2 regions of the Methylobacterium sp. Leaf113 genome follow, and region 2 is predicted to be linked to the other one. Evidence: predicted binding sites of a transcription regulator. Region 2 holds the regulator's gene; the other holds the start of a gene.

Region 1 (14,839 bases), on a different contig from region 2:
CTCCCAGTAGATCGACTGGATGTACGACACCGCGAGGCCGTCACGGTCGATCGCCCCCATCCAGACCGTATCGCCCTCTCCGGGGTTGCGCAGGGGCACCGACGCGGCGCGGCGCATATCGATCTGGGCCGCTTCGCGGTCGAGGGATTCGGGCGTCAGAAAACTGGCCGGGTCGACGCTCAGGCGATCGTAATCGGTGACGATCCGATCGCGGATGGCGAAGGCCCGCTTCGTTGCCTCGATCAGCCCGTGATAATGCGCGGTGGTCTCCGGCCGGTCGATCCGCAGGCGATCGAAGATGCCGAGAATCAGCAGGGCGGCGATGCCCTGGGTCGGCGGCGGGAAGTTATAGAGCATCGCGTCCCGGCGGCGGATCGAGAGCGGCGTGCGCTCGCGGGGTGCGTAAGCCTCGAGATCGGCCCGGGTGACCGGGGTTCCGAGCGTCTCCAGGTCCGCCGCGATCTCGCGGCCGAGATCGCCGCGGTAGAAATCGTCGAGCCCCGCATGGGCGAGGTGATCCAGCGTCGCGGCCAGGGCCGGCAGCTTGCGGATCGCACCGGCCGCGTAGGGCTTGCCTCCGTCGAGGAACGTCTCGGCGAAGTGAGGCTGGTCGTGCAGCGTATCGAGTTCCTTCGGCACGTAACGCGCTTCCGAGGGCGAGACCGCGACGCCGTCCCGGGCATGACGGATGGCGTCCGCCAGCAGCGTGTTCAGAGGCAGGCGTCCGCCCAGAGCCTTCGACAGGTCGAGGGCGAGGCGCCAACCACCGATGGCACCCGCCACCGTCAGGGCCGCGTCGGGCCCACGCGACGGCAGCACCTCGTAGCCCTGCTCGCGGTAGCGCTGGATCGTGGCTTTGCGGCCGGCGGGACCGCAGGCCTCGATCCCGCGCACCCGGCCGCCGCGCTCGCGCACCAGCCAGAAGCCATCGCCGCCGATGCCGTTCATATGCGGGTAGACCACGGCGATCGCCGCGGCCATGGCGGTCATCGCCTCGATGGCGTTCCCCCCCTGCGCCAGGACGTGCTGCCCCGCCTGGGCCGCGAGACGGTGAGGCGCCGCAACGGCGGCCGTGGCGAAGACGGGCGTGTCTGACATTCTGATCTCTGCGCGATGACGAACGGAAGAATAATGTATTTTTACGCTACGACGAAAGGGTGCGGACCCCGCTTCGGGCTGAGCGTTTGGCCGGCGCGCTGGTGGTTTGCGCAGCGATCCATGCCCCATCCGTATTAATTTCGCCACACTGTTGTGGCGACGCATCAGCCATGCCGTGGCTTCGATCTTCCAGCACTTCGGCCCCCTCTGCAGAGGGGGCGAGCCCTCCCGAGCCGGGGCAGGCCAACGGGTCCGACCGGCTCGAGAGCGCCGTGCGGGTGCCCCCGCGTGGCCCCGGGCTGATCGGCGCCCTGGTGGTGATCACAGCCCTGATTTCGGCCATCGCAACCTTCCTGATCCTGGCGGGGATCATTCAGGTCATCCGGACGCCGACCCTCGGGCTGACGCTGCTCGGCATCAACGTGTTCCTCGTCCTCGGGCTGGTGGTGATCATCGCCTGGGAGGCGCGGGTCTTCCTCTATGCCCGACGTACCAATGCGGCGGTGGCCCGCCTGCACACCCGCATCGTCGGCCTGTTCAGCATCATCGCGATCCTGCCTACGCTTCTGCTGGCGGTGGTGGCGGCGATGACCATCAATCTCGCCCTCTCCCTCGGCTTCACCGACCGCGTCCGGGACGTGGTGCTGAAATCGGTCGAGGTCGCTGACGCTTACCAGGAGAACCAGTGCCAGAGCCTGGCGCGCGAGATCCGCATCCTGACGGACGACCTGACCCGGGCACGCCCGAACTTCGACGTGAACCGGACGTGGTTCGAGAGCTTCCTGACCACGCGGGCCACCGCGCTCGGCCTGCCCGTGGCCGAGATCATGCGCGGCCCGACCGAGGTGGTCGCCCGGGCCAAGATCGACATCCTGAAGGACCGCCGCCTGCCCTCGGCAGCGGCCTTCGAAGACGCGGCGAAGTCCCCCGATCCGATCTGCCTGGTGCCGAACGAGGGCCGGGTCTTCGCCGCACTCCTGCGGATGCCGGCCTATGACGGTGCCGTGCTGCTGGTGCAGCGGGAGGTGAGCCAGCTCGCGGTCGAGTTTCCCGGCGTGTCGCGGGCGGCGGCGGCGGAATACCTGACCTACGACTCGTTGAAGCGCTCGATCCAGCTCACCTTCGCGCTGGTCTTCGTGCTTATCGCGCTGATCGCGCTGCTCTCGGCGGTGTGGTTCGGCCTCAACTTCGCCAATCGCTTCGTCGCGCCGATCCGGCGCCTCATCAACGCGGCCGATCAGGTCGCGTCCGGAAACTTCTACGCCCAGGTGCCGGCCCGGAAGAGCGACGGAGACCTCGCGCACCTGTCCGAGAGCTTCAACAAGATGACCCAGGAGCTGCGCCGACAGCACGACGGGCTCACGGCGGCGAGCGACCTCATCGACCGCCGGCGCCGGTTCACGGAGGCCGTGTTGTCCGGTGTATCGCCGGGCGTGCTCGGCGTCGACGCGGCGGGCCATGTCACCATCGCCAACCCGTCGGTGGAGCGCACGCTGGGGCTGACCGCCGACGAGATCGTCGGCAAGCCTCTGACCCAGGCCGTGCCCGAACTGCAGGCGCTGTTCCCGGAAGGCGGCGAGGCGCGCCTGCGCACCCTGCAGCAGCAGATCCAGCTCACCCGCGACGGGCGCGAGCGCACCGTGACGGTCCGGGTGACCAGCGAGCAGGCCCAGGGCGGTGCGCGCGGCTTCGTGGTGACCCTGGACGACATCACCGACCTCGTCGCGGCCCAGCGGACCTCGGCCTGGGCCGACGTCGCCCGGCGCATCGCCCACGAGATCAAGAATCCGCTGACCCCGATCCAGCTCTCGGCCGAGCGCATCCGGCGCAAGTACGGCAAGGTCATCACCACCGACAAGGATATCTTCGACCAGTGCACGGCGACGATCGTGCGTCAGGTCGACGAGATCAAGCGCATGGTCGACGAGTTCTCGTCCTTCGCGCGGATGCCCAAGCCCGCCATCGCCCGGAACGATCTCAGCGAGATCACCCGGCAGAACCTCTTCATGATGCGGGTGGCCCATCCCGATCTCGATTTCTCCTTCGCGGAGGAGGGCGGTCAGCCGATCCTGGCGGCCTTCGACATCCGGCTCCTGTCGCAGGCCATCACCAACATCCTGAAGAACGCCGTCGAGGCGGTTCAGGCGGTTCCCGAAGCCGATCTCGGCAAGGGCCGGGTCGATGTCCGCCTCGTGCCCGAGGACGGATTCGTGGTCATCGAAGTGACGGACAACGGCAAGGGATTTCCGGCCGAGGGGCGCCAGCGGCTGCTGGAGCCCTATATGACCACCCGCGAGGGTGGCACCGGCCTGGGGCTGGCCATCGTCAGCAAGGTCCTCGAAGAGCATGGCGGCGGGATCGAATTGAACGACAATCCGGAAGGCCGGGGCGGACGGGTGCGGCTGCGCGTGCCGCTCGAAACCTCTGGTGACGCCACCGACCCAACGACGCCGGGGGGCAAACCCTCCGTGCAGGATGAGAAGGGTGCCGCGCGGACGGCCCCCCCAATCGCGGAGATCCATTCATGAGCGCCGATATCCTGATCGTCGACGACGAAGCCGACATCCGCGACCTCGTCGCCGGCATCCTCGACGACGAAGGGCACCGCACCCGGACGGCCGGCGGTTCCGACGAGGCCCTGGCGGCCATCGAATCGCGCCGGCCGCATTTGGTCTTCCTCGACATCTGGCTACAGGGCTCGCGCCTCGACGGCCTTCAAGTGCTGGACCAGATCAAGGCCGGCCATCCGGACCTGCCCGTGGTGATGATCTCGGGCCACGGCAACATCGAGACTGCGGTCGCGGCGATCAAAGCGGGCGCCTACGACTTCATCGAGAAGCCGTTCAAGGCGGACCGGCTGATCCTGGTGGCCGAACGCGCCCTGGAGGCTTCTCGCCTCAAGCGCGAAGTCCGCGACCTGAAGGCTCGCTCGGGGCAGGCAAGCCGCCTCGTCGGCGCCTCCGTGGTCGTCAACCAGTTGCGCCAGACCGTGGAGCGCGTCGCGCCGACCAACGCCCGGGTAATGATCCTCGGCGCGCCGGGCTCCGGCAAGGAACTGTCGGCGCGCACGCTCCACGCCCTGTCGACCCGCGCCAGCGGGCCCTTCGTGGTCATCAACGCGGCCACGATCACGCCGGACACCATGGAGGCCGAGCTGTTCGGCGTCGAGGCCGGCGAAGGACGGGTGCGCCGCGTCGGCGCCCTGGAAGAGGCGCATGGCGGCTCCCTCTACATCGACGAAGTCGCCGACATGCCGCGCGAGACGCAGAACCGCATCCTGCGCGTCCTCGTCGATCAGAACTTCCAGCGGGTGGGCGGCACCGCCCGGGTCCACGTCGACGTGCGTATCATCTCGTCGTCCTCGCGCGACCTCGCCGAGGAGATCGCGGGCGGCCGATTCCGGGAGGACCTGTTCCACCGGCTCTCGGTGGTGCCCATCCGGGTGCCGTCGCTGTCCGAGCGGCGCGAGGATGTGCCGGAGCTGATCTCGTTCTTCATGGAGCAGATTTCGGGGGCCACCGGCCTGCCGCGCCGGCGCATCGCCGAGGATGCGATGGCGGTGCTGCAATCGCACGATTGGCCGGGCAACATCCGGCAACTGCGCAACAACGTCGAGCGCCTGATGATCCTGACCCATACCGATCCGGAGCAGGAGGTCACTTCGGAGATGCTGCCGACCGAGATCGGCGCCCTGGTGCCCACGACACCGAACGGCTCGGGCGGCGAGAAGCTGATGAGCCTCGCCTTACGCGAAGCACGCGAGATCTTCGAGCGGGAGTACCTGGTGGCCCAGATCGCCCGGTTCTCGGGCAACATCTCTCGCACGGCGGAGTTCATCGGGATGGAACGCTCCGCGCTCCACCGGAAACTCAAGTCGCTCGGCATCGGCCCCTGAGAACACGCGCGCGATGCACTTGCATCGGGGGCGGGATACACGTGTAATGTTGCGGGATCGGCATGTGACGTCGGGTGCGCCCGATTCGTGTCGAGACCAACGGATGAGAACCCGCTACTACGGCGGGCGGCGATGCGAACCAAGGATAAGAAAAAATGGCGGGCGAACGCGCTCAGAACCTCCAGGACACGTTCCTGAACCATGTTCGCAAGAACAAGATTCCGCTCACGATCTTCCTCGTCAATGGCGTGAAGCTTCAGGGCGTCGTGACGTGGTTCGACAACTTCTGCGTTCTGCTGCGGCGAGACGGTCACTCACAACTCGTCTACAAGCACGCGATCTCCACCATTATGCCGGGACATCCTGTTCAGCTCTTCGAGCCCGACGAAACGGCCCCCGACAAGGTGTGAGCCCAGCACATTTGATTGGCGCAGCAGTGAAACGTTTGTCGCGCCCTTGTCTGTGGCCGGCGAACGCCCATTGTCCTGAGGACAGGCCGAGCCTGACGACACGGCAAGACAGGGCGGATCAAAGGACTTGATGACTGAACCGATGACGGCCGGCGAAGCCCGGCTCCAGGCGATGGCCGCTCCCGAGGGTGACATCGCTGCGGCCACCCACACTCTCGTCGTCGGCCCCTATCTCGGCCGGGCCGCGGCGGCACGTAACACCACGGGCCACACGCCCGAGATCCTGCGATCCACCGATGCCCGCCTGGACGAGGCTGCTGGCCTCGCCGCCGCGATCGAGCTCGACGTGGTCGAAGCGATCGTCGCCCCGGTGCAGCGGATCCGCCCCTCGACCTATCTTGGCAAGGGCCGCGTCGAGGAACTGGCAGGTGTGATTCGCGCCCGCGAAATAGGTCTGGTGGTGATGGATTGCGCCCTCTCCCCCGTGCAGCAACGTAACCTGGAAAAGGCTTTCGGCTGCAAGGTCATCGACCGTACCGGGCTGATCCTCGAGATCTTCGGGCGACGGGCTTCGACCCGCGAGGGCACGCTGCAGGTCGAGCACGCGCATCTCGCCTACCAGAAGAGTCGTCTCGTACGGTCCTGGACCCACCTCGAACGCCAGCGCGGCGGATTCGGCTTTCTCGGCGGCCCCGGCGAGACCCAGATCGAAGCCGATCGGCGCATGATTCAAGAGCGGATGACCAAGATCGAGCGCGAGCTCGACAGCGTGACCCGCACGCGCGGCCTGCACCGTCAGAGCCGGGCGCGGGTTCCGTATCCGATCGTCGCCCTCGTCGGCTACACCAATGCGGGCAAGTCGACGCTGTTCAATACCCTCACCAAGGCCCAGGTGATGGCGCAGGATATGCTGTTCGCGACCCTGGACCCGACTGCGCGGGCCACCAAGCTTCCGCATGGCGAGACCGTGATCCTGTCGGACACGGTCGGTTTCATCTCGGAACTCCCGACCTCGCTGATCGCCGCCTTCCGCGCCACGCTGGAGGATGTGATCCACGCCGACATCCTGCTCCACGTCCGGGACGTCTCGCACGGGGACAGCGAGGCCCAGGCGGAGGATGTGGGCTCCGTGCTGCGGGAGCTCGGGATCGAGACTTCCGCCGCGCGGATCATCGAGGTCTGGAACAAGGCCGACCTGCTCGACGGGGACGAGCGCACCCGCCTGCTCAACCTCAGCGGCCAGGGCCGCAGCGATCGCGACAGCGACGCGCCGGTTCTCGTCTCCGCGGTGACCGGCGAGGGCCTGGGAGTCCTGACGGCCCGGATCGAGGCGCGGATCGCGCGCCAGCGCTCGACCTTCGCGGTGGTCCTGCCACCGGAGGACGGCGCAGCCCTGCACTGGCTCTACGAGAACGCCGAAGTGCTCGATCGGCGCGAGGAGGAGGGCGGTACCATGCACCTCGCGATCCGCATTGCACCCGAGAAGGAGCCGCGCTTCCTCAACCGATTTGAAGGCGCCCGCCGTCTCAACCGGGTCGGCTGAGCGACCCGCACGGAACAGTCATGAAAAACGCCCGCGATCCCGATGGGTCGCGGGCGTTTTCCTATGCTTCGGACGGGATCGAAATGCCCGATCAGGGCTGCAGGACACCGTTAATGACGTGGATGACGCCGTTCGACTGCATGACGTTGGCAGTGGTCACGGTAGCGGTGCTGCCCTTGGCGTCGGTCACGTAGACCTTCTTGCCCTTGCTCTGAACGACGAGCGGCTCACCCTGGACCGTCTTCAGCTGCGCTTCGCCGCCGCCATCCTTGGCGAGCTTCATCAGATCCTTGGCGGTGTAGACACCCGGGACCACGTGATAGGTCAGGATCTTGGTGAGGGTAGCCTTGTTCTCGGGCTTCACCAGGGTCTCGACCGTGCCGGCCGGCAGCTTGGCGAAGGCGGCGTTGGTGGGCGCGAAGACGGTGAACGGGCCGGGGCCGGACAGGGTATCGACGAGACCGGCAGCCTTCACGGCGGCGACCAGCGTGGTGTGATCCTTCGAGTTCACCGCGTTCTCGACGATGGTCTTCGAGGCGTACATCGGCGCACCGCCGACCATCGGATTCTTCGCGAGAGCCGGGGACGCGACGCCGACGGAGCAGGCGAGGACGACGGCGGCGAACGTTGACGCAATCGGGCGACGGGCGTGACGGTTGATCATGAAGCGCTTCCTCTGAAAACGAATGCCCCATCAAGGGGGTCTTGCTCCGTTACGGGATGCAACCGGCGAAAGTTTCAGGGACGCGCCGGCTTCTGATAGAAATCATCGACTCCAATGCCGTATCGGCGCCGGTTTCTTCGGGCGTTGCGGTGTCCGCCGAACATGCGAAAGCCCGCCCGACACTGAAGTCGGACGGGCTTTGCCTATGTCATGCAGCGGCGAAGCCAGGCCTCGCCGCCGATGTCCAGATCAGTACTTGCGGATGATCGGCGCAGCGACGGCGGCGACCGGGGTCGGCGAGTACAGCGGCACGATCAGGCGGCCCGAGATCTCGGTGCTGTCGAAGCTGGCAGCGCTACGAGCGACGGTGCGGGCGACGTAGACCTGACCGGTAGCGAAACCGAAGTCGTAGCCGACGAGGCCACCCATCAGGAACCGGCCGCGATCACCCTGAGCAGCGTTGATGAGGTTGCCGGCCTTGGCGCTGATGTCGAAGTTGTAGGTACCGTAGGCGATGGCGCCGATTTCGAACTTGCCGAACTTCTTGGTCGCGGTCAGGTCGAGGTTCAGCGAGTCAGACAGGGAGTAGGACTGCGTGAAGCCGCCGAGACCAATGTTGCGAACGCCACCGAAGTTGGAGGGCGAGTCGTAGATGTTGGCGGTGAGGTTGGCAGTGAGGTTCCAGCCGTCGCCGGTGTAGCTGCCGGCGACGCCGAAGCGGTAGGTGTTCGAGGAGAGCTGCGGCAGCACGGCCGAGGCGGCAATCGTGCCATTGTTGGTGACGAGGACGCCGCGGTCGCCATTGAGCTCGTTGAGGTAAACACCGCCGAGCAAGCTGACGCCGAAGTTGTTGCCGAGATCGAAGGCCCAGATGCCGCCGACGAAAGTACCGACGTTGATCGACAGGTCACGCAGGTTGGAGCCGCTCTTGCCGAAGGCGAAGACGGTCGGAGGAGCGACGAGCAGCTCGATGCGGCCGCCGAGCGGAACCAGCGGGGTCGACCAGACCAGCACCGGGATGTTCACCCCGACGTCGAGAGCCGACGGGTTGTCGCGCATCTGGTACACGAAGGTGTTGAGGGCGTAGATGCCCTCGGGGAGCGGCGCACCGGTTGCGAGGCCGACCTGCTCACCCGGAACCGTGGTGCTCTGCGCGTAGGAAGCGGTGGCAGTCATGCTGGCGGTGAGCGCGAGCGCTCCGGCAACGAGCCAGTTCTTCGACATCTTATTCATTCCTTCCCAAGGATTTCAGGCGTCCGCCACGCAGCCGTCCGAACCATTCTGCCGATGCGCCGCTTGTGTGCGGCTTGTTTGCAGTGGATCCGGCGGCCCCCCTTGCGGCCCGTTTTCAAGTCTCAACGTCGAGAACTATTCTACAGGACGCCGCAGAAGGACAGCGGAATGCTTGGAAACGGGGCAGATCGACCCTGACCGTTGCTCAAAAGTCGCATTTTCGGTGCAGTGCAGCGGAAGGAATTGTTAACCATTTGAGCAGGTTGGCGCGGCTATTTGAGCGCCCGTGCCAGCCAGCATCGGCAAAATACCGCTGGGCTCTCAACCTGTTATGGTCTGGCTTGGGCGTCAGGAGCTTCCGGCAAAGGACCTATTGCCAATGCGCAGTCGGCGTAGCCCCGGTACCCCGATTGGTGCGGTTGGGCTCGGCCATGACGCTGTGCCGAGCTGCTTTTGCCCCTCCGACACGGACGAATCAGGGCCCCCTTCCCCGTGTCGTGCGCGAATCCGGGCTCGCGGTTCGTCTACTCGGCAGCGGCACGTCCCTTGACGAGGGCCGTAGCGGGACGGCGGGCCAGGACGTCACGCAGGAATCGACCGGTATGGCTCGCGCGGGACTTGGCGATCTGCTCGGGCGTTCCTTCAGCCACCACGACGCCACCGCCGTCGCCGCCTTCGGGCCCCATATCGATGACCCAGTCGGCCGTCTTGATGACTTCGAGGTTGTGCTCGATGACCACGACGGTGTTGCCCTGGTCGACGAGCTCATGGAGCACCTCCATCAGCTTTGCGACGTCGTGGAAGTGCAGTCCCGTCGTCGGCTCGTCGAGGATGTAGAGCGTGCGCCCGGTGGCGCGCTTCGATAGTTCCTTCGACAGCTTGACCCGCTGCGCCTCGCCGCCCGACAGGGTGGTCGCCTGCTGCCCGACCTTGACGTAGCCGAGACCGACCCGCGCCAGGGTCTCCATCTTCTCGCGGATCGTCGGCACCGCCTTGAACAGGTCGGCCGCCTCCTCGACGGTCATGTCGAGCACGTCCGCGATCGAATGGTCGCGATACTTCACCTCCAGGGTCTCACGGTCGTAGCGGCGGCCCTTGCAGACGTCGCAGGTCACGTAGACATCCGGCAGGAAATGCATTTCGATCTTGATGACGCCGTCGCCGGAGCAGGCTTCGCAGCGTCCGCCCTTCACGTTGAAGGAGAAGCGCCCGGCCTGGTAGCCGCGCGCCTTGGCTTCCGGCAGGCCGGCGAACCAGTCACGGATCGGCGTGAAGGCTCCCGTGTAGGTCGCGGGGTTGGAGCGCGGGGTGCGCCCGATCGGCGACTGGTCGATGTCGATGACCTTGTCGAGGTGCTCCAGCCCGTCGAGGCGTTCGTAGGGCGCCGGATGCTCGAGGGCTCCGTTCAGTGACTTCGCCACAGCCTTGTACAGCGTGTCGATGATCAGGGTGGATTTGCCGCCGCCTGAGACACCCGAGATGCAGGTGAAGGTTCCGAGGGGGATGTCCACGGAGACGTTCTTCAGATTGTTGCCGCGGGCGCCGATCAGGCTCAGCGTGCCCTTTCGTCCCTTGCGACGCGCCTTCGGAACCCGCACGCTCATCTCGCCGGTGAGATATTTGGCGGTGAGCGAGTTCGGGTTCTTCAGAACCTCCGCGGGTGTGCCCTGGGCGATGATCCGCCCGCCATGGATGCCGGCGCCGGGGCCGACATCGACGACGTAGTCCGCTTGCAGGATCGCGTCCTCGTCGTGCTCGACGACGATCACGGAATTGCCGAGGTCGCGCAGGCGCTTCAGGGTGCCGAGCAGGCGTTCGTTGTCGCGTTGATGCAGGCCGATCGAGGGTTCGTCCAGCACGTAGAGCACGCCGGTGAGCCCGGAGCCGATCTGCGAGGCGAGGCGGATTCGCTGGCTCTCGCCGCCGGAGAGCGAGCCGGAGCCGCGCGCCAGCGTCAGGTATTCGAGGCCGACATCGATCAGGAAGGTCAGACGGTCGCGAATTTCCTTGAGGATGCGGAAAGCGATCTCGTTCTGCTTGTCGGTGAGCTTACCCGGCAGACCCGAGAACCAGGCATGGGCGTCGCGCACGGACAGCGCGGTGATTTCGCCCACATCCTGCATCGCGACCTTGACCGAGAGCGCTTCGAGCTTCAGGCGCTTGCCGCCGCAGGTGGCGCAGGGCGTCTCGCTCATGAAGCGCGCGATCTCCTCGCGGGAGGTATCGCTCTCTGTCTCCTTGTAGCGCCGCTCGAGATTCGGGATCACGCCCTCGAACGGCTTGTTGACCTCGTAGGCCCGCATCCCGTCATCGTAGGCGAAGCGCACCGACTCATTCTGCGTCCCATAGAGGACGACCTCGCGGGCTTTAGCGGTCAGGTCGCTCCACGCGGTCGTGGTCTTGAACCCGTAATGGCGCGCCAGCGCGTCCAGGGTCTGTCCGTAATAGGGCGACGTCGATTTCGCCCAGGGACCGACAGCGCCGCGTTTGAGGCTTAGCTTGGCGTCGGAGATGACGAGTTCCGGGTCGATCCGCATTTCATGGCCGATGCCGCCGCAGGTCGGGCAGGCACCGAACGGATTGTTGAACGAGAACAGACGCGGCTCGATCTCCGCGATGGTGAAGCCGGAGACCGGACAGGCGAAGCGCGACGAGAAGGTGATGGGCTCGCGCGGGGCTTCGCCCTCCGGCGCGTCGGCAAACTCGATCAGGGCGATGCCATCGGCCAGTTCCAGGGCGGTCTCGAACGAATCGGCCAGACGCGCGGCGATGTCAGGCCGGACCACGATGCGATCCACCACAACGTCGATGTCGTGCTTGAGCTTCTTGTCGAGCTTCGGCGCGTCGTCGATGGGATAATACTCCCCGTCGATGCGCAGGCGCTGGAAACCCTTCTTCTGGAACTCGGCGATCTCCTTGCGGTACTCACCCTTGCGGCCTCGGATCACCGGCGCGAGCAGGTAAAGCCGGCTCTTTTCCGGTAGGGCCAGCACGCGGTCGACCATCTGGCTGACAGTCTGACTCTCGATCGGCAGGCCAGTCGCAGGCGAGTAGGGAATGCCGACCCGCGCCCACAGGAGCCGCATGTAATCGTAGATCTCGGTGACGGTGCCGACCGTCGAACGCGGGTTCTTCGATGTGGTCTTCTGCTCGATGGAAATGGCCGGTGAGAGGCCGTCGATCTGATCGACATCGGGCTTCGACATCATCTCGAGGAACTGCCGCGCATAGGCCGAGAGCGACTCGACGTAGCGGCGCTGCCCCTCCGCATAGATCGTGTCGAAGGCGAGCGACGACTTCCCGGACCCCGACAACCCGGTGAAGACCACCAGCCGATCCCGCGGGATCGTCAGGTCGATATTTTTCAGGTTGTGCTCGCGCGCGCCGCGCACCGAAATGACCCGCGCATCGCGCGCCGCCGCCCCGTCGAACAATGCCTCGATCTTGGCTTCGACCTTCTCGGCCTCGGCTTGCGATTTCTTGGCGGCGGCTTTGGCTTTGGCCATGGAGTCTCTTCGGAAGGTCTGCGGTGCGGGACCCGGCACGTCTCGGAACGACCCGTTCGCCGCATGTCGGGCGCAAGGCAACCGCGGGCAAGGCGCACACCGCGCATATCGGCTCTTCAGCTAGAACAAAAAGCGTACAACCACAATATCGGCGGCCGCCGCCAGAGACCGCGCCGGATCGGGGGAACAGCGGTCGATCGACATGCCGGCTTCGTTGTCTCCGTTGCGCCGTCTCAAATCCGACAAAGGTCGAATGCGATCCAGTCTCCGCCTGACTCATCAGGATCACGACCGGGCGTAAGGACGGCGTCCATTCCACGGCTTGAGTCATGAGCGACTACACGGAAGACGCCAGATTCCTGGAGGGAGCAACCCAGAGTTCGCGGAACGCAAACGGCTCATCGTTACCAAATTTGCATCAGATATGACCAAATTTTCATCATATGATAGTAATGCAACGCAACCTTTACCCGATGAATGAAACCATCGCTGCATCGTCTTGCAAGCAGGTTCGTCTGATGTCCGCCGGTTTCACTTCATCGCTGCGCTTCCGAATCCTGCTCGTTGCACTCGCTCCCTGTCTCGCCTTCGCGGTGGTGGTCGGTCTTGCCATCACCGAGCGGATGAGCCTGCGGTCTCAGATGGTGCAGGTCGAGGATCTTGTCGGGATGGCGGGTCGGATCAGTGCTTTGGTGCACGAGACCCAGCGGGAACGTGGAGCCTCCAGTCTCTTCCTCGGCGCGAAGGGCACCAAGTTCCGGGCGGAACTGGATACGCAGCGCTTGCGCACCGACGCAGCCCGGACGGCCCTCGATGCAGGGCGAGCCGGCATGGATGTCGGAGCCTTCGGCGCGGGCGTCGCTCGCCGGAGCGAAGCCTTGACCGCCCAGATCGCCGCCATTGGCCCGCATCGCGCGGCGGTCGATGGCCTGACGCGCACGCCGGCCCAGAACATGGCCGCCTATTCCGGCGTGATCGCCAGCGCCCTCGACCTCGTCCGCGAAGTTTCCCAGGTGGCCGCGAGTGCCGATCTCGCCGGTCGCATCGCCGCCTATTCGTCATTTCTCGCCCTCAAGGAACTCGCAGGCCAGGAGCGCGCCACCGCCTCAGCGATCTTCGGCGCCGGACAGACCGATCTCGCGGGGCATGAGCGCTTGGCGGGCCTGAGTGCAGGCCAGACCACCTACGAATCCCTGTTCCGCCTCGGAGCAGGTTCGGCCCAGGCAGCATTGCTCGACGGCGTCAAAACGGCTGCTCCGGCCCGCGAAGTCGAGCGCCTGCGTCGCATCATTCTCGACACGATCCCGGGAACGGCCCTGTCCTTCACGGATGCGCCCGCCTGGTTCGGCGTCGCCACGCAGCGGATTGACAGCCTGAAGACCATCGAAGACCGGCTCACCGCCGATCTCGGGATGGCAGCCGTGGATGCCCGCGCCGAAGCCGAGCGCAGCGTCCTGCTATGGGTCGCGGCCGGTATCGCGACGCTGGCTCTGTCTTGCGGGCTGGCCTACGCTTTCGGAACGGCCATCGCCCGTCCCCTGACCCGGATCGCCGGCGCGCTCACGGCGATTGGCCGCGGCGAGCAGGCCGGGGCAATTCCGCGGAAGGGAGCGCGCGAGGTCCGGGCCATCGCTGCGGCGGCCATCGATTTCGAGGCCAGCGTGACCGAGCGCCGCCGCATCGCCGGGGAGGCCGACCAGTTCGCCGCGAAGGCCGCTTCGGTCCGCCGGGCCGAGATGGTCGCGCTCGCCGATCGCTTCGAAGCCCAGGCCAGCGGCATCGTGGAGGCGGTTTCGGCCGCATCGAGCCAGCTCGAGACCGCCGCCTACGCCCTCAATCAGGCCGCGAGCGACACCTCGTCCCTAAGCCAGTCGGTGGCCACGGCGTCCTCCGAGACCGCCGCGACGGCCGATACGGTCGCGGCCGCGACAGAAGAGTTGAGCGCTTCGGTGCGGGAGATCGGCAACCGCGTCGAGGCCTCGACCGCCGTCGCCGGCGAGGCGGAACGCGATGCCGGCCGGATGGCCGAGGATGTGAACCGTTTGGCGCTTGCCGCCAGCAGCATCGGGGAGATCGTCGGACTGATCACCAGCATCGCCGGGCAGACCAATTTGCTGGCGCTGAACGCCACCATCGAGGCCGCCCGCGCGGGCGATGCCGGGCGCGGTTTCGCGGTGGTCGCCAGCGAGGTCAAGAATTTGGCAGCTCAGACCGCCAAGGCCACCGAGGAAATCGCCGCCAAAGTCGCCGAAATCTCGCAGTCGACGGAGGCCTCGGTCACGGCTATCGGGGGAATCACCGAGGTAATTCAGCGCCTCAACCGGATCTCCGGGGACATCTCGGCCGCAGTCGATCAGCAGGATGCCGCGACGCAGGAAATCGCCCGGAATACCGTGCGAACCTCGGAGGGCACGCGCGCCGTGTCCGGCCACATTGCAGGTGTTCGCGAAGCGGCGGAAGCGGCGCGCAGCGGCTCTTCCCAGGTTCTGT
Region 2 (14,839 bases):
CACCGTCCCCCGGGCAATCGAGTAGATCCCGTTGCCCGCCCCGTAGAGGACCAACGCCAGCCCGACCATGGGCAGGCCGGCCGCCAGCGTCGCGACCCCGATGGCGACCAGCACCATCGCGGCCGTAAGGGTCCAGAGGGGGTGATGCCGTCCCTTGCCAGCCATCTCGACGATGCGGGCGCCGACCTGGGAGGGGCCGATCAGGGCGCCGTAGGCAACCGCCGAGGAGAGCGCCACCCCACGAGCCTGGAGCAAGGTGATGAGGTGAACCGAGACCATGGCCATCACCGTGCCCCCGAGGGTCAGCACCCCCGCCATGAGGAGGAAGGCACGGCGTTCCCGACCATCGAGCCGAACGCTCGGGGCCGCGTCTGCGGATCGCGCGACGGGACGTACGGGCGGCCGGGGGATCACGATGAGGACGAGGGGAAGCGTGATCAAGAGATGGAGTCCGGCGTAGGTGAGACAGGTCCAGCGCAATCCGATCCGCTCCACGAGGAACGCCGAGAGGGGCCAGCAGACCGTGCTCGCGAAGCCGCCCCACAGGGTCAGCGTGGTGATGGCGGGCCTTGCCTCGGCCCCGTAGAGACGTCCGAGGGTGGCGAAGGCGGGGTCGTACAGTCCGGTGCCCATGCCGAGGCCGATCAGGAGCCAGCCTCCGAGGTATGTCGGTAGGTTCGGCGCCAGACCGAGGATGGCAAGGCCGACGGCGAGGGCGACGGACGCGAAGGCAAGGACGGGGCGCCCGCCATGTTCGCCGATGAAGGCCCCCACCCGCGGCGAGGCCAAACCCGCGACGAGGAGGCCGAGGGACAGGCCGCCGATGACCCATCCCAAGGGCCACCCCGTGTCCGCCGACATCGGGGCGGCCAACACCGACAGCAGGTAGAACGACGAGCCCCAGGTCAGGATCTGGACCACGCCCAGGGCCGAGATCACGGGCCATCGGCGCGCCGGGGCCATCGGCGCGCTACCGGGCCCCAAGGATGGGTAGCCACAACGCCAGGGCCGCCAGGGTGACGAGCAGCACCGGCGGGGTGATGACCAGGCCGACCCGCATGTAGTGGCCCCAGGTGATGCGCTGGCCCTTGGTGTCGAGGACGTGGAGCCAGAGCAGGGTCGCCAGACTCCCGATGGGCGTGAACTTCGGGCCGAGGTCGCAGCCGATGACGTTGGCGTAGACCATGAGCTCGCGCATCAGCGGCGACAGGTCCGGGGCCTGCTGGATCGAAAGCGCACCTACGAGCACGCTCGGCATGTTGTTCATCACCGAGGAGAGGATGGCGGCGGCGAACCCGGTCCCGATGGTGGCGACGAACGGGCCAAAGCCCGAGAGCCAGACGAGCCCCTGCGCCAGGTAGTCGGTCAAGCCGGCGTTCTTCAGGCCGTATACCACGAGGTACATGCCGAGGCTGAACAGGACGATCTGCCAGGGAGCCCCGGTCAGGACCTTGCGAATGGGGATGACGCGGCTGCGGTTCGCCAACGCCAAGAGGACGAGCGCCCCCGCACAGGTGACCACCGAGACCGGCACGCCGAACGACGCGGTGACGAAATAGGCCACCAGCAGCAGGCCGAGGAGCGGGAAGGCCGCCTTGAAGACCAGCGGGTCCCGGATCGCCTGGCGCGGCGCCTCCAGTTCGGCCACCGGGTAGGTGGCGGGCAGGTCGCGCCGGTAGAACAGCCACAGCACCACCAGGGTCGCGGCCAGCGAGACGAGGTTCACCGGCACCATCACGGCGGCGTAGCGGCTGAACGAGATGTCGAAGAAGTTCGCCGAGACGATGTTGACCAGGTTCGAGATCACCAGCGGCAGGCTGGTCGAGTCCGCAACGAACCCGCAGGCGACGATGAAGGCCAGGGCGGCGGCCGGCTTGAAGTCCAGCCGGAGCAGGATGGCCAGCACGATGGGGGTGAGCAGCAGGGCCGCCCCGTCGTTGGCGAACACCGCCGCGATGGCCGCGCCGAGGAGCATCACCAGCGGGAACAGCAGGCGCCCCCGCCCGCCGCCCCAGCGGGCGATGTGGAGCGCCGCCCAGTGGAAGAAGCCGGCCTCGTCGAGGAGCAGCGAGATGATGATGAGGGCGACGAAGGTGAAGGTGGCGTCCCAGACGATGTGCCAGACCACCGGGATGTCCCCCAGGTGGATGACCCCCGTGGCAAGGGCCACGGCGGCCCCGATGAGGGCGCTCCACCCGATCCCGAACCCCTTCGGCTGCCAGATGACGAAGACGAGGGTGACCACGAAGATGGCGAGCGCGAGCATCGGGACCGTTTCTTGTTCTTGATTGCGTGAAGAGGCTCAGGCGGTGGCGACGCGGCGCCCGTGCTCGTCGACGACGCGCTCGCCGTCCTCCTTGACGAACTCGCCCTGCTGGGCCGGCAGGAGGTCCAGCACCGCTTCCGACGGACGGCAGAGTGCGACGCCCTTCCGGCTGACCACCAGGGGCCGGTTCAATAGGATCGGGTGCTCGGAGATGGCGTCCAGAAGCTGGTCATCCGTCAGGCTCGGGTCCGAGAGCCCGAGCTCGGCGTAGGGCGTCCCCTTCTCCCGCAGGAGGTCGCGCACGGTGATGCCGGCGCGCTCCGCGAGCTGGCGAACCAGGATGCTGTTCGGCGGTGTCTTCAGGTACTCGATGACGTGCGGCTCGATGCCGGCATTGCGGATGAGGGCCAGGGTGTTGCGGGACGTGCCGCAATCCGGGTTGTGGTAGATGACGACGTCCATCACGCGACCTCCGGACGGGGCGAGGTGGCGCCGGCCTGCTGGCCGATCTCGCGAACCTTGGACGTCAATGCGACCTGGTCGAGGCTCGCCACGGGCAGCGCAAGGAAGGCCGAGATCCTGTTCTTTAGGTAGCGTTGGGCGGTCACGAAGGCGGTCTTGCGCTCAATCTCGCTACCCTCGACCGCGGCGGGGTCCTCGATGCCCCAGTGCGCCGTCACCGGCTGGCCGGGCCAGAACGGGCAGGCCTCGCCGGCGGCGTTGTCACAGACCGTGAAGACGAAATCCATGACCGGCGCGTCTGCGCCGGCGAATGCGTCCCACGACTTCGAGCGAAGGCCCTCGGTAGGGTACTCGGACTCGCCCAGAACTTGGATCGCCATCGGGTTGACGTCGGGCTTGGGCTGGCTGCCGGCCGAGAACGCCCGGAAGCGTCCGTGGCCGTCCTTGGCCAGCATCGCCTCGGCGAGGATCGAGCGGGCCGAGTTGCCGGTGCAGAGGAACAGGACGTTGTAGACGCGGTCAGGCATGGCTGGTGTTTCCCGTGGGTAGGCAACAGGCGGACAGGGCCGCGACGGCGGGGGCGCAGACCTCGGGTCGGCCCTGGCAGCAATCGCGCATCAGGAACTGGATCAGGTCCGACAGGTCCGGGTAGGCGGCGCTGTAGATGATCGACCGGCCCTCTCGCCGGGAGGTGATCAGCCCGGAATGCGAGAGCTCCTTGAGGTGGAACGACAGGTTGGTCCCTGACACGCCGACCGCCTCGGCCAGCATGCCGGCCGCCATCCCTTCGGGGCCGGCGGTCACGAGTTGGCGCACGATGCGCAGGCGGTGCTCCTGGCCAAGGGCTGCAAAGGCAGCCACGGCTTGCCGTTCGTCCATCATGATGTCAATATCTCAATCATCATTGAAACGTAGAGGAACGAAGCGTCTTGGACAAGCCCCAACAGCCTTTCGCCGATGGATTGCCCAACCTCAGCGAGGGGCACTTCGTGGTGCCGACGGCGACCGACCTGCAGGTGCAGGCACCGTTCACCCACTCCCCACGCTTCCTGATCCTGTACGGCTCGCTCCGGGAGCGTTCCTTCAGCCGCTTCCTCGCGTACGAGGCGGCACGCCTTCTAGAGGCGATGGGCGGCGAGGTGCGGATCTACGACGCGCACGGGCTGCCGTTGCCAGACGACGCCACGGCCGATCACCCGAAGGTCCAGGAACTCCGGAACCTCTCGATCTGGTCGGAGGGGCACGTCTGGGTCAGCCCCGAACGCCACGGCGCTATGACCGGGGTGATCAAGAGCCAGATCGACTGGCTCCCCCTGTCGGAAGGGTCGGTGCGCCCGACGCAGGGGCGGACCCTGGCCGTGATGCAGGTCTCCGGCGGCTCCCAGTCATTCAACGCGGTCAACGGCCTGCGCGTGCTTGGGCGCTGGATGCGGATGATCACCATCCCGAACCAATCCTCGGTGCCGATGGCCTACAAGGAGTTCGACGACGCCGGCCGGATGAAGCCGGGGCCGCTCTACGACCGGGTCGTCGACGTCTGCGAGGAGCTGGTGAGGTTCACGCTCCTGACCCGGGAGCGAGCCGACCATCTCGTCGACCGGTACTCCGAGCGCAAGGAGCGCGAGCCTGAGCGCCTGAAGGCCGTGGCGGTCGACATAGGGTTCGTCAAATGACCTTCGTGACCCGACCGGAGTGGGCACCGACCCATCGTCAGCATGGCGGGGCGATGGCAGGGGACGCCGCCATCCTCGCCATGATCCGGCCCAGCGTGACCGGCCGCCAATCCCAGCAATCGACGCCGACGTCGAGGCTCGTCCGGGTGGCCGGAATGCCGCCGTGGGAGTGCCCGTAGACGTGCAGGTCGCCGTGCCATGCATGGGGCCACGTCACGTGCGCATAGTGGCTTGCCCAAAGGGCGACGCGCTTCGGCATGCCCGGATCCTGGACGAAGATCCTCTGGACGTCGACGACGGGGCCGGCCCATTCGAGGCGGTCACCGAGGCCGTGGTCGTGGTTGCCCCTGCAGAGGTACTTTCTTCCCTTGAGGCGAGCGAAGATGCCGGCGGCATGGTCGAGACTGCACTTGTAGGCGAAATCGCCGAGGTGCCAGACGATGTCATCCGGGCGCACCACGGCGTTCCAGGCCGCGACGATTGCCTCGTCATGCTCCTCGATGGAGGAAAACGGGCGCCGGTTTGCGAACCTCGGGGAGAGAATACCCTTGTGTCCGACGTGGCCGTCCGCAGTGAAGAACGTTCTCGGCATGATCGCCTCCGGCGGTACGGAGGCACGGCACGCGACACGGCACTCCGTGATTAACGGTAAAGGTGCGGCGTCTCGGTTTTCATCGTCGGTTCTCCTCGATGAGCGATGGATCGCAGCTCGGTCGGCATCGGGCAAGCACGCGAATTTCGGCGTCCACAGGCGCGACGGCATCCGTGGGCGCAACGTTTTCGAGGTGTCAGCATGGGGGCCCTGGCCCGCTGGAATTCCGATGCGCGCGCTGGGGCTGAAGAGCATTCTCCGGCCAGGGAATGCGACTCCGACCCTGTAGCGATAGCGGGTAGCGCTACCTGCTATCGCTACCGGGTCGGAAGGAATCTGTTAACCATCGCCAGCGGGTAGGCATCTAACCCCATTGGCGCGACGGGAGGGCCTAGCTCGGGCACACCCTGCGCGACGGATGTCGTGGAGGCGGTAGGGCTCGTCCCCACCCGGTAGGGATTGCCGTAGCTGTTCCTGGATGTGGGATGGCACTCGGGAGACCCCGGGGGGCCTGCCCGCCGCTCCGATGCGGAGGGTTGGGCGACCGCCATGTCGCTTGCCCCTCGCAAGACGGTCGCATTGGCCTGTTCGCATGGGACGTGCCTGCCCGCCGGGCTTGCCATCGAGCTGGGTCCAGGCTTTTGGTCGCCCGCAGGCCTCATGGTTTGCCGGCCAACTCGCAACCATGTTGTGTCGATCTCCGGGCTCCACATGGTGCTGGCCGCCGGCGTGGTGTTCTGGCTGGTGCGGGCCGGGCTGGCGATCGTGCCGTTCACCGCCCTGCACTGGCCCATCAAGAAGATCGCCGCCGGCATCGCCATGGTGGGGGTCACCGCCTATTGCGTGTTCTCCGGGTGGGACATCGCGGCCGAACGCTCGCTGATCATGACCCTGGTGATGCTCGGCGCGATTCTGGTCGATCGGCCGGCCCTCAGCATGCGCAACCTCGCGCTCGCCGCGCTGATCGCCCTGGCGCGGGAACCGGACGGGCTCCTCGGCCCCAGCTTCCAGATGTCCTTCGGCGCCGTTGCCGGGCTCATCGCCTGCGCACCGCTGATCGCCGGACAGGGCGGCCGGCGCGAGGGCGCCGGTCCCGTCACCCGCGCCGTCGCGTTCCTGATCGCCGCGATCGTCGGAACGCTGGCCACGACCCTCGTGGCGCAGATCGCCACCGCGCCCTTCGCGACCTATCATTTCCAGACGGTGCAGCCCTTCGGCCTCGTCGGCAATGCGCTCACCCTCCCGCTGGTCTCCCTGGCGGTGATGCCCGCGGCGGTGCTCGGCATCCTCGCCTATCCGTTCGCCCTGGATCAGCCGGTGTGGTGGGCGATGGGTCTGGCGGTGCGCGGAATGCTGTCGATCTCGACCTGGATCGCGGGCTTCGGACACGCCGTCGTGGTGGTGCCGGCCTTCGGGGCGGGGGCGTTGGGGCTGCTGGCGGCCGGCCTCCTCCTGCTCACCCTTCCGGCTTCGTCCCTGCGTTGGCTCGGGTTGATCCCGGCAGCGATCGGCATCGCCTTCGCGGCGTCGCCCGATCCCTTCGACATCTACGTCGATCGGGAAGGCACCGGGGCGGCGATCCGGGATCGCAGCGGACACCTCGCCACTCTGGGGCGTCCGCCGGCCTTCGTGCTCGAACAATGGCTGAAAGCGGATGGCGATGCCCGGAAGGCCGGCGCCGTCCCGGCCTTTCCGGACGCCCGGTGCGATGGCCTCGGCTGTACCCTGACCCTGCCGGATGGGCGCAGGGTCGCCCTCGTCACCGACAAGCGCGCCTTCCCGGAGGATTGCGCCCGGGCCGATATCCTGATCAGCCGCCAATCGGCCCCGCCGGGCTGCGCCGCGGCGTTCGTCCTCGACCGGACCTTCCTGGCGGCACACGGCGCGGCGGCCTTGCGCCTCACGCGCGAGGGCGCCCGCGTCGTTACGACCCGGCGCCCGGGAGAAGCCGTTCCCTGGCGACCCGTGGCACCTGCCAACACGGACGCACCGGCGCGTGCCGCACCGGACATCGTGCCGGCAGCGCCGATCGGGCGAGCAAAGGACGCACCAGGTTCGCCCGGCGAAGGGCCGGGCGAAGGAATTGGCGAAGGGACCGGCGAAGAGCCTCAGTAACGACGCACGAGACTGACGAGGCGCCCCTGGATCTGCACCCGATCAGGGCCGAGCACGCGGGTCTCGTAAGCCGGATTGGCGGCCTCGAGAGCGATGGACGATCCCCGTCGGCGCAGGCGCTTGAGGGTCGCTTCCTCGTCATCGATCAGGGCCACGATGATGTCCCCGGTATTCGCCGTGTCCTGCTTGCGGATCACCACGAGATCGCCGTCGAGAATGCCGGCCTCGATCATCGAATCGCCGCGCACCTCCAGGGCATAGTGCTCGCCACCCGCGAGAAAGTCCGGCGACATCGTCACCGAATGGCTCTGCTCCTGGATGGCCGAGATCGGCGTACCGGCCGCGATCCGCCCCATCACCGGGATCGTTACGGCCCGGCCGCTCTCGTCGGTCGCCTGGGTGGTCGGCAGGCGTGAGATGGAGGCGCCGGCCGGCACGCCCTTGCCCTTGCCGCCCTCGACCACGCTCGGGGTGAAGCGACGGACTTCCGCCGCAGGCGCGGTCCGCGCCGAGGCGGATTGACCGCCGAGGCTCTCGGGCATCCGGATCACCTCGATGGCGCGGGCCCGGTTCGGCAGACGCCGCAGAAAGCCCCGCTCCTCCAAGGCCGTGATCAGGCGGTGGATGCCCGATTTCGACTTCAGATCGAGGGCGTCCTTCATTTCGTCGAAGGACGGGGGAACGCCGCTCTCGCGCATCCGAAGCTGGATGAACTGGAGCAAATCCAGTTGCTTACGCGTCAACATGCGGAACACTCTTCGTTGGAGACATTGGCTGCGGCGGACGACCACAGAAACAAACCACGAACACGTTAAACGTTCCGCAAGTGTTCTGCAAGAGTTCCTTAAAAAAGGCGACATTCGTGCGCGGTGGCGCGCGTCCGATCCCAATTCAGGGCCGGTCGGGTTGGTCCGGTCACCGGTCACCAGAGCACCCGGACGCAACTCTGGCAATATCCGGATCGGGCGGAAAGGCCGCCAGAGCGCAGACCTTGCCCCGCGATCGAGGGCGCTCAGGTTTCGTGCGCGTCGGGCAGGCATGAATCGGGAAGGCATGAACCGGGAAGGCATGAACCGGGAAGGCGCGAACCGGGAAGGCGCGAACCGGGAAGGCGCGAACCGGGAAGGCGCGAACCGGGAAGGCGCGAACCGGGAAGGCGCGAACCGGGAAGGCGCGCGTTTCTCGACTCTGTCGCACCCGGATCGGCCGTTCTCCGCATTCCGCAAAGGCACGGCGCGATGCGATGGACGGTTCGCGTTACGAAGCATCATACACTGCAAGCCTTGCCTCTCATCTCTCCTTAACCAAGAGAAAACCCCGTCGTTGTGTCCTTTACTGCCTATAGATAGAGATTACCCTTATAGAAAAACGCCAGAACAACGACAAGGCCAAGCAAAAATGTCGAAAATCATTGCGTATTGGGACAGTGAAAGTTCCCGCAATGCCGCTGGCGGCCAAGCAGACCTCATCCTGGCGACGGCGCAAGGCGCGGCGGATGGCTGGGCGAAACACATCCAGGGCGACGCCGTAATCGAGATCGCCATCGCGATGGGCAATTTCGCCGGCGGAAATGTCCTGGCCAATGCCGGTCCCAGCTATGCCTGGGACGGCCAGGGATGGACCTTCGCCCCGATCCTCGAAGCGCGCGAGGGTTGGGATGGCAATGGAGGCGAGGCGGACGGCAAGGTCACCCTGGGCCAGGACAAGCTCGGCGATCTCTTCTTCGATCCGCAGGGACAAGCCGGTGTCCCGTCCAACAAGATCGACGCGTTCGGGCTGTTCCAGCATGAGATCGCCCATGCCATCGGGTTCATCGATTTCCAGCCGGCCTGGTATGAAAACGGATCGATGGTGTATTACGACGAGAATACAACCACGGTCCTGGGTGGCCCTGCCAAGCTCGACGATGCGCGGGCGCATGTCTCGGGCGTCGAAGATCTGATGGACCCCTATTCGCCCTGGGGATGGCGCCCGCAGATCTCGGATCTCGATCTCGCTCTCCTTCAGGACAAGGGCCTTCCGATCGCAACGGATCGCAAGGACCAGATCTGGCTCGGCAGCAAATCCGACACCTTCTCGGCCTTCGGCGGCGACGATTACGTCGAGGGCGGACGGGGCGACGATCACATCGACGGTGGGGCCGGCAAGGATTGGCTCTATGGCGGCGTCGGCAACGACACCCTTCTCGGGGGTGCGGGCGCCGACGGGCTCGATGGCGGCGAGGGCGATGACCTGCTCGAGGGCGGCACCGGCGCCGATCGCCTCTATGCCGGTCTCGGCGACGACAACCTGCGTGGCGACGCGGGGGATGACGTCCTGGAAGGTGGCGACGGCACCGACATCCTGAACGGTGGCGCCGGCGCCGATCTCATCATGGGCGGTCGCGGCGGCGACCGGGTTGCCGGCGGAGCCGGGGATGACACCTTCGTCATCACCTTCGGCGATCTGGAGACGAAGGGCATTCGCGACCTGATCGTCGATTTCCAGGGCGCGGGGCAATCGGGCGGCGATGTGATCCAGTTCAGCGGGTTCGCCGTCGCCTCGACCCTGGACCTCATCGGAACGTCCGGCAACGCGCGCGTCTACGAGGTTCACGACGCCGCGGGCGGGTCCCAGGGGCAGCTTCAGGTCAGCGCGGGTGGAGCCCTGGGCCCGTTGCTGACGCTGAACGACTTCCTGTTCGCCTGATCCGATGTCGCGGCGGCCTGCATCGGGCCGCCTCGAATGAGCCTCGCTCTTCGTTCCTCGCCTCGTCGCGGCCTTCAGGCCGGGGCAAGCGGAGCGCGGGCGCAGTCACCTCAAGCCGATCCGTCGCGATCGACGTGGAGAAACCCGATCGGGCCGGCCTGCCCTTGGTCGAAGATGCCGGCCGTGAGCTGCCGGCCATAGACGCAGGCGGTGTCGAGATTGGTCCGGTAGCGCTTCTGATCGGGAATTCCGGTCCGCTGCGGCGTATGCCCATGGACCACGTGCTTGCCGAAGTCGAAACCGGCGCCAAGAAAGGGCTGGCGAATCCAGAGGTGGTTGGCGACATCGGGATCCGGTCCGGTGCGCCCCGGACGGAAGCCGGCGTGAACGTAGTAGCGCAGGGCATCCTCGTGGAAGGTGGGGAGCGACGCCATCCAGCGCACCACCTCCGACGGAAGCGCGTCCGGCTCCGTGACGCCGAACGAGCGGAGCGTGGCATCGCCGCCATTGGCGAGCCAGACCGCCGCGTCCGCCGCATCGCGATACGCATCGATCATCATCCGCTCGTGGTTTCCCATGAGGCAGACGACGGCGTTCGGTGCCGAGGCCTGCAGGTGGCTCAGCATCGCGACGACCCGTGCGCTGTCGGGGCCGCGATCGACGTAGTCGCCGAGGCAGACGATGCGGGCGCTGCGGTCGCCCCGATGGGCGTTGATCCGTTCGAGCAGCCGCATCAGGGCATCGGCGCATCCGTGAATGTCGCCGATCGCGTAAGTCAGGTCGTTCATGGGGGTGTCGGGGCGCGGGGCGTGCGGAGTGGCTGGACTGAGCATCGCACCCGCATGGCAGGAATTCGGCGCCACGAAAATCCTCGACGCGCCCGGGCTGCCGCCGCACCGCTCGCCCGGTCGGGGCTCCTCAGGGGTTTGACCCGCCACCGTGAGCGGGGAATGCCGGGTCACGGCCGCGCACGGGTCGGATCGGGCTCCGGCGTGGGTCAGCGAAAGACCTGGATCATGGCGGGCGTCAGGATGACGACGAAGAGCACGGGCAGGAAGAACAGGATCATCGGCACGGTCAGCTTCGGCGGCAGGGCCGCCGCCTTCTTCTCGGCCTCGTTCATGCGCATGTCCCGGCTTTCCTGCGACAGCACGCGCAGGGCCTGGCCGACCGGGGTGCCGTAGCGCTCGGCCTGGATCAGCGCCGTCGTGACCGCCTTGATCTGGTCGAGGCCGATGCGGCTGGCGAGGTTCTCGAAGGCCATGCGCCGGTCCGGAAGGTAGGACAGCTCGGCGGTCAGCACCGCGAGTTCCTCGGCCAGAACGATGGACTGCCCGGAGACCTCGGCGCTGACGCGGCGAAAGGCGTGCTCCACCGACATGCCGGATTCGACGCAGATCAACGTGAGGTCGAGCGCATCCGGCCAGGCCGAGCGAATTTCCGTCTGGCGCTTGCTCGACGCGTTGTGAAGGTAGAGTTCCGGCGCCTTGATCCCGAAGAGAAGGACCGCGATCACGATCATCGCCCGGATCGCGAAGGGCTGGTCCAGAACCCCGAGCACAAACAGGTAGAAGATCGCCACCACCGCCAGAACGACCGGCGTCACGAGGCGGAAGAACAGGAAGGCGGTTTCGGCGCCCGGCGAGCGGTAGCCCGCCATCATCAGCTGCTTGCGGGCCGTCTCGGTCCCGAGCCAGCGATCGAGGCTGAACCGCTCCACCACCCGCTTCATGTAGGCTTTGGGCGCGACCCGCAGGGTGACCTTCGAGGACATCCGCTCGCGTTCGCGGCGGCGAATCTCCTCCCGCTCCTCGCCGATCAGCTTCATGCGCTTGCCCAGGCGGTCGGGCTCGATCATCGGCTGGAGCAGCGCGAAGGCGGTCGCCGCGGCGGCGACGCCGGCCAGGACCGTGCCGAGGAAGCGCGGCTCGGTGACCTTGGCGGCGATCAGGTCCAGCATGCGGTGTCTCCGTACGATCCCGCCGGGCGCGGATGGGGGTGAGCGGGGAGCCCGCGCGTGGAGCGCGGACGGCGGAGAGAGCGGGTCGGCGGCCTCATCAGACGTCGAAGTTGATCATCTTCTTCATCGTGAAGACCCCGATCGACATCCAGATCGCGGAGCCCACCAGCGCGAGCTTGCCGATATCGGTCCGCCACAGCAGCGAGATGTAGTCCGGGCTCGACAGGTAGGTCAGGGTGGCCACGATGAAGGGGAGGGCCGCGATGATGCCGCCGGAGGCCTTGGCCTCCATGCTCATCGCCTGGATCTTGCCGGCCATCTTCTTCCGCTCGCGCAGGACGCGGGACAGGTTGGCCAGGGCCTCCGAGAGGTTGCCGCCGGACTTGGCCTGGATGCTGATCACGATCGCGAAGAAGTTCACGTCGGAGACCGGCACGCGCTCATACATCTTCAGGAGGGCCTCCCCGAGCGAAACCCCGAGGGTCTGGGATTCCACCACCTGCCGGAACTCGCTGCGGATCGGTTCCTCGGCCTCGCGCGAGATGATCCGGAAGCAGTCGCCCACCGGGATGCCGGCGCGCACGCCGCGGGTGATGATGTCGATCGCGGTCGGAAGTTCCTTGATGAAGGCGGCGATCCGGCGCTTGCGCAGAAAGGTCAGAAGCCAGAGCGGCAGACCGAAGCCACCGGCGAACACGGCGCCGAGACCGGCCAGGGGGTTGCCGGTCGTGATGAAGATGGTCGCGCCGAAGACGAGCGCGATCCCGGCCGAGATCAGGTAATACTGGTTGCGGGACCAGGACAGGCCCGCGCGGGCGATCTTCAGCTCCAGGGTCACCTTGGTGCCCTCGCGCTTGGCCTCGACCTCCTTCAGGCTCTTCGCGACCTGATCCCGCCGGCTGACCGTCGCCGCACGGGCGCCCGGGGCCGCGACGACGCTCACGGTCCGGCGCCGCTCGGCGGAGCGCCGCTCGCCCGAGAGGTAGGGGGACACGAAGACATAGGCCAGTCCGCCGGCCGTCAGGGCCAGGAGACCGGAGGCGAGGACGAGGCCGCTGGCGTTCACGATCCGCTCCCGTCCTCTCCGGCCGCGTCCAGCGCGGCCGCCAGCGCCTCGTCCTCACCGTAATAGCGCGCGCGCTCCCAGAAGCGCGGGCGGCCGATGCCGGTGGAGCGATGGCGGCCGATCAGCTTGCCGTTCGCGTCCTCGCCCAGCACGTCGTAGAGGAAGAGGTCCTGGGTGATGATGACGTCACCCTCCAGGCCCAACACCTCGGTGATGTGGGTGATCCGGCGTGAGCCGTCCCGCAGGCGCGTCGCCTGCACGATCACGTCGATGGACCCGCAGATCATCTCGCGCAGAGTTCGCGACGGCAGGCTGAACCCGCCCATGGTGATCATCGATTCGATGCGCGCCAGGGCCTCGCGCGGCGAGTTGGCGTGCAGGGTGCCCATCGAGCCGTCATGGCCGGTATTCATGGCCTGGAGGAGGTCGAAGGCCTCCGGTCCGCGGACCTCGCCGACGATGATCCGCTCGGGGCGCATGCGCAGGCAGTTCTTGACCAGATCGCGCATGGTGACCTGACCCGACCCCTCCATGTTGGGCGGCCGGGTTTCCAGGCGGACGACGTGGGCCTGCTGCAATTGCAGCTCCGCCGCGTCCTCACAGGTGATGATGCGCTCATCGGCGTCGATGTAGCGGGTCAGGCAGTTCAGCAGCGTGGTCTTGCCCGAGCCGGTACCGCCCGAGATCACGACGTTGCAGCGGACGCGCCCGATGATCTGCAGGATGCGGGCGCCCTCGGGCGAGATCGCCCCGAAGGAGACGAGCTGATCGAGGGTCAGCTTGTCCTTCTTGAACTTTCGGATCGTCAGCACCGGCCCGTCGATGGCGAGCGGCGGCGCGATGATGTTGACGCGCGACCCGTCGGGGAGGCGCGCGTCGCAGATTGGGGAGGCTTCGTCGACGCGGCGGCCGACCTGACTCACGATCCGCTGACAGATGTTCATCAGCTGCTGGTTGTCGCGAAAGCGCACGTTGGTGAGCTGGATCTTGCCGCCGACTTCGATGAAGGCCCGGGTCGCCCCGTTGACCATGATGTCGGCGATGTCGTCGCGCGCCAGCAACGGCTCGAGCGGTCCATAGCCCAGCACGTCGTTGCAGATATCGTCGAGCAGTTCTTCCTGCTCGGCGATCGACAGGACGATGTTCTTGAGGCCGATGATCTCCGAGACGATGTCGCGGATTTCCTCGCGCGCCGATTCGGCATCCAGGCGCGAGAGCTGGGACAGATCGATGGCCTCGATCAGCGCCCCGAAGATCATGCTTTTCGTGCGGAAATAGTCCTCGGACTTCGAGGTCTCCTGGATCTGCACCGGCTCGGGCCGGCGGGGCGCCTCGGCTTTCGGGCGCAGGATCGAATCATCGTGGATCGGCAGGGAGACCGGCGCCTTCGCAAGGTCCGTCATCGGCCGCGGGGCCGGCACCGCAGCACTGCCCGATCGTCTACCGAACATGGCGCGGGCTCCTGGGTATCGGGTCCTTGGGGATCGGGTCCTTAAGGATCGGGTCCTTGGACGACAGATGGCGCATCAGGAGGCCTTGCGCCGGGCGAGCCGGGACAGCAGGGGCTCGAACAGGTTCGGACGCGCGCGCTTCAGCTCCGCCCGGCCGGTGATCGAGGCGGCGAGGGAAGAGAAGATTTCCGCCGCCTTCGAGCCGGCCTGCACCTCGCCGATCATCTGGCCGTTATTCGCGGCCGTTCCGAAGAGGGCCGCGTCGAACGGGATCGCGGCGCCGATCGTCGTATCGAGGGACTTGGCGAACTCCGCCAGGGCGATCTCCGGGCGCTTCGGAACGCCGACGCCGTTGAGGATGACCCGGGGCTTGCGGTCGTTCGGCCGGTTCTGCTTAAGCAGGGTGAGCAGGTTCTTGGTGTTGCGCAGGGCCGCGAGTTCCGGGCTGGCGACGATGATGATCTCGTCGGCGCTGATCATCAGGCGCCGCGACCAGGCGGTCCATTGATGCGGCACGTCGAGGACGACGCACGGCACCGCGGCCCGCAGAAGGTCGAGCAGGTGGT

Evidence for each region. The regulator LexA, encoded in region 2, represses DNA repair genes until DNA is damaged. The targets are predictions, from matches to a motif close to TGTTCNNNNTGTGTTCNG.
Region 1: uvrA (excinuclease ABC subunit UvrA) is a predicted target of LexA. The motif match lies at 12,471-12,488, and genes of this name have one in related genera.

Annotation. Positions count from the first base shown of each region.
Region 1 covers NZ_LMNJ01000010.1:13,550-28,388, reverse strand. Annotated here, with positions in the region: gene ASF60_RS08395 (gamma-glutamyltransferase family protein) at 1-1,098, opposite strand, end outside; gene ASF60_RS08390 (sensor histidine kinase NtrY-like) at 1,269-3,626, shown strand; gene ntrX (nitrogen assimilation response regulator NtrX) at 3,623-4,993, shown strand; gene hfq (RNA chaperone Hfq) at 5,149-5,403, shown strand; gene hflX (GTPase HflX) at 5,534-6,946, shown strand; gene ASF60_RS08370 (fasciclin domain-containing protein) at 7,038-7,610, opposite strand; gene ASF60_RS08365 (transporter) at 7,860-8,834, opposite strand; gene uvrA (excinuclease ABC subunit UvrA) at 9,368-12,349, opposite strand; gene ASF60_RS08355 (methyl-accepting chemotaxis protein) at 12,868-14,839, shown strand, end outside.
Region 2 covers NZ_LMNJ01000023.1:56,811-71,649, reverse strand. Annotated here, with positions in the region: gene ASF60_RS14320 (MFS transporter) at 1-963, opposite strand, end outside; gene ASF60_RS14315 (arsenic transporter) at 971-2,266, opposite strand; gene arsC (arsenate reductase (glutaredoxin)) at 2,303-2,728, opposite strand; gene ASF60_RS14305 (arsenate reductase ArsC) at 2,728-3,255, opposite strand; gene ASF60_RS14300 (ArsR/SmtB family transcription factor) at 3,248-3,607, opposite strand; gene arsH (arsenical resistance protein ArsH) at 3,658-4,401, shown strand; gene ASF60_RS14290 (metallophosphoesterase) at 4,439-4,993, opposite strand; partial or broken gene ASF60_RS14285 (ComEC/Rec2 family competence protein) at 5,678-7,108, shown strand; gene lexA (transcriptional repressor LexA) at 7,102-7,854, opposite strand; gene ASF60_RS14275 (calcium-binding protein) at 8,162-9,796, shown strand; gene ASF60_RS14270 (metallophosphoesterase family protein) at 9,907-10,584, opposite strand; gene ASF60_RS14265 (type II secretion system F family protein) at 10,794-11,756, opposite strand; gene ASF60_RS14260 (type II secretion system F family protein) at 11,854-12,822, opposite strand; gene ASF60_RS14255 (CpaF family protein) at 12,819-14,273, opposite strand; gene ASF60_RS14250 (AAA family ATPase) at 14,349-14,839, opposite strand, start outside.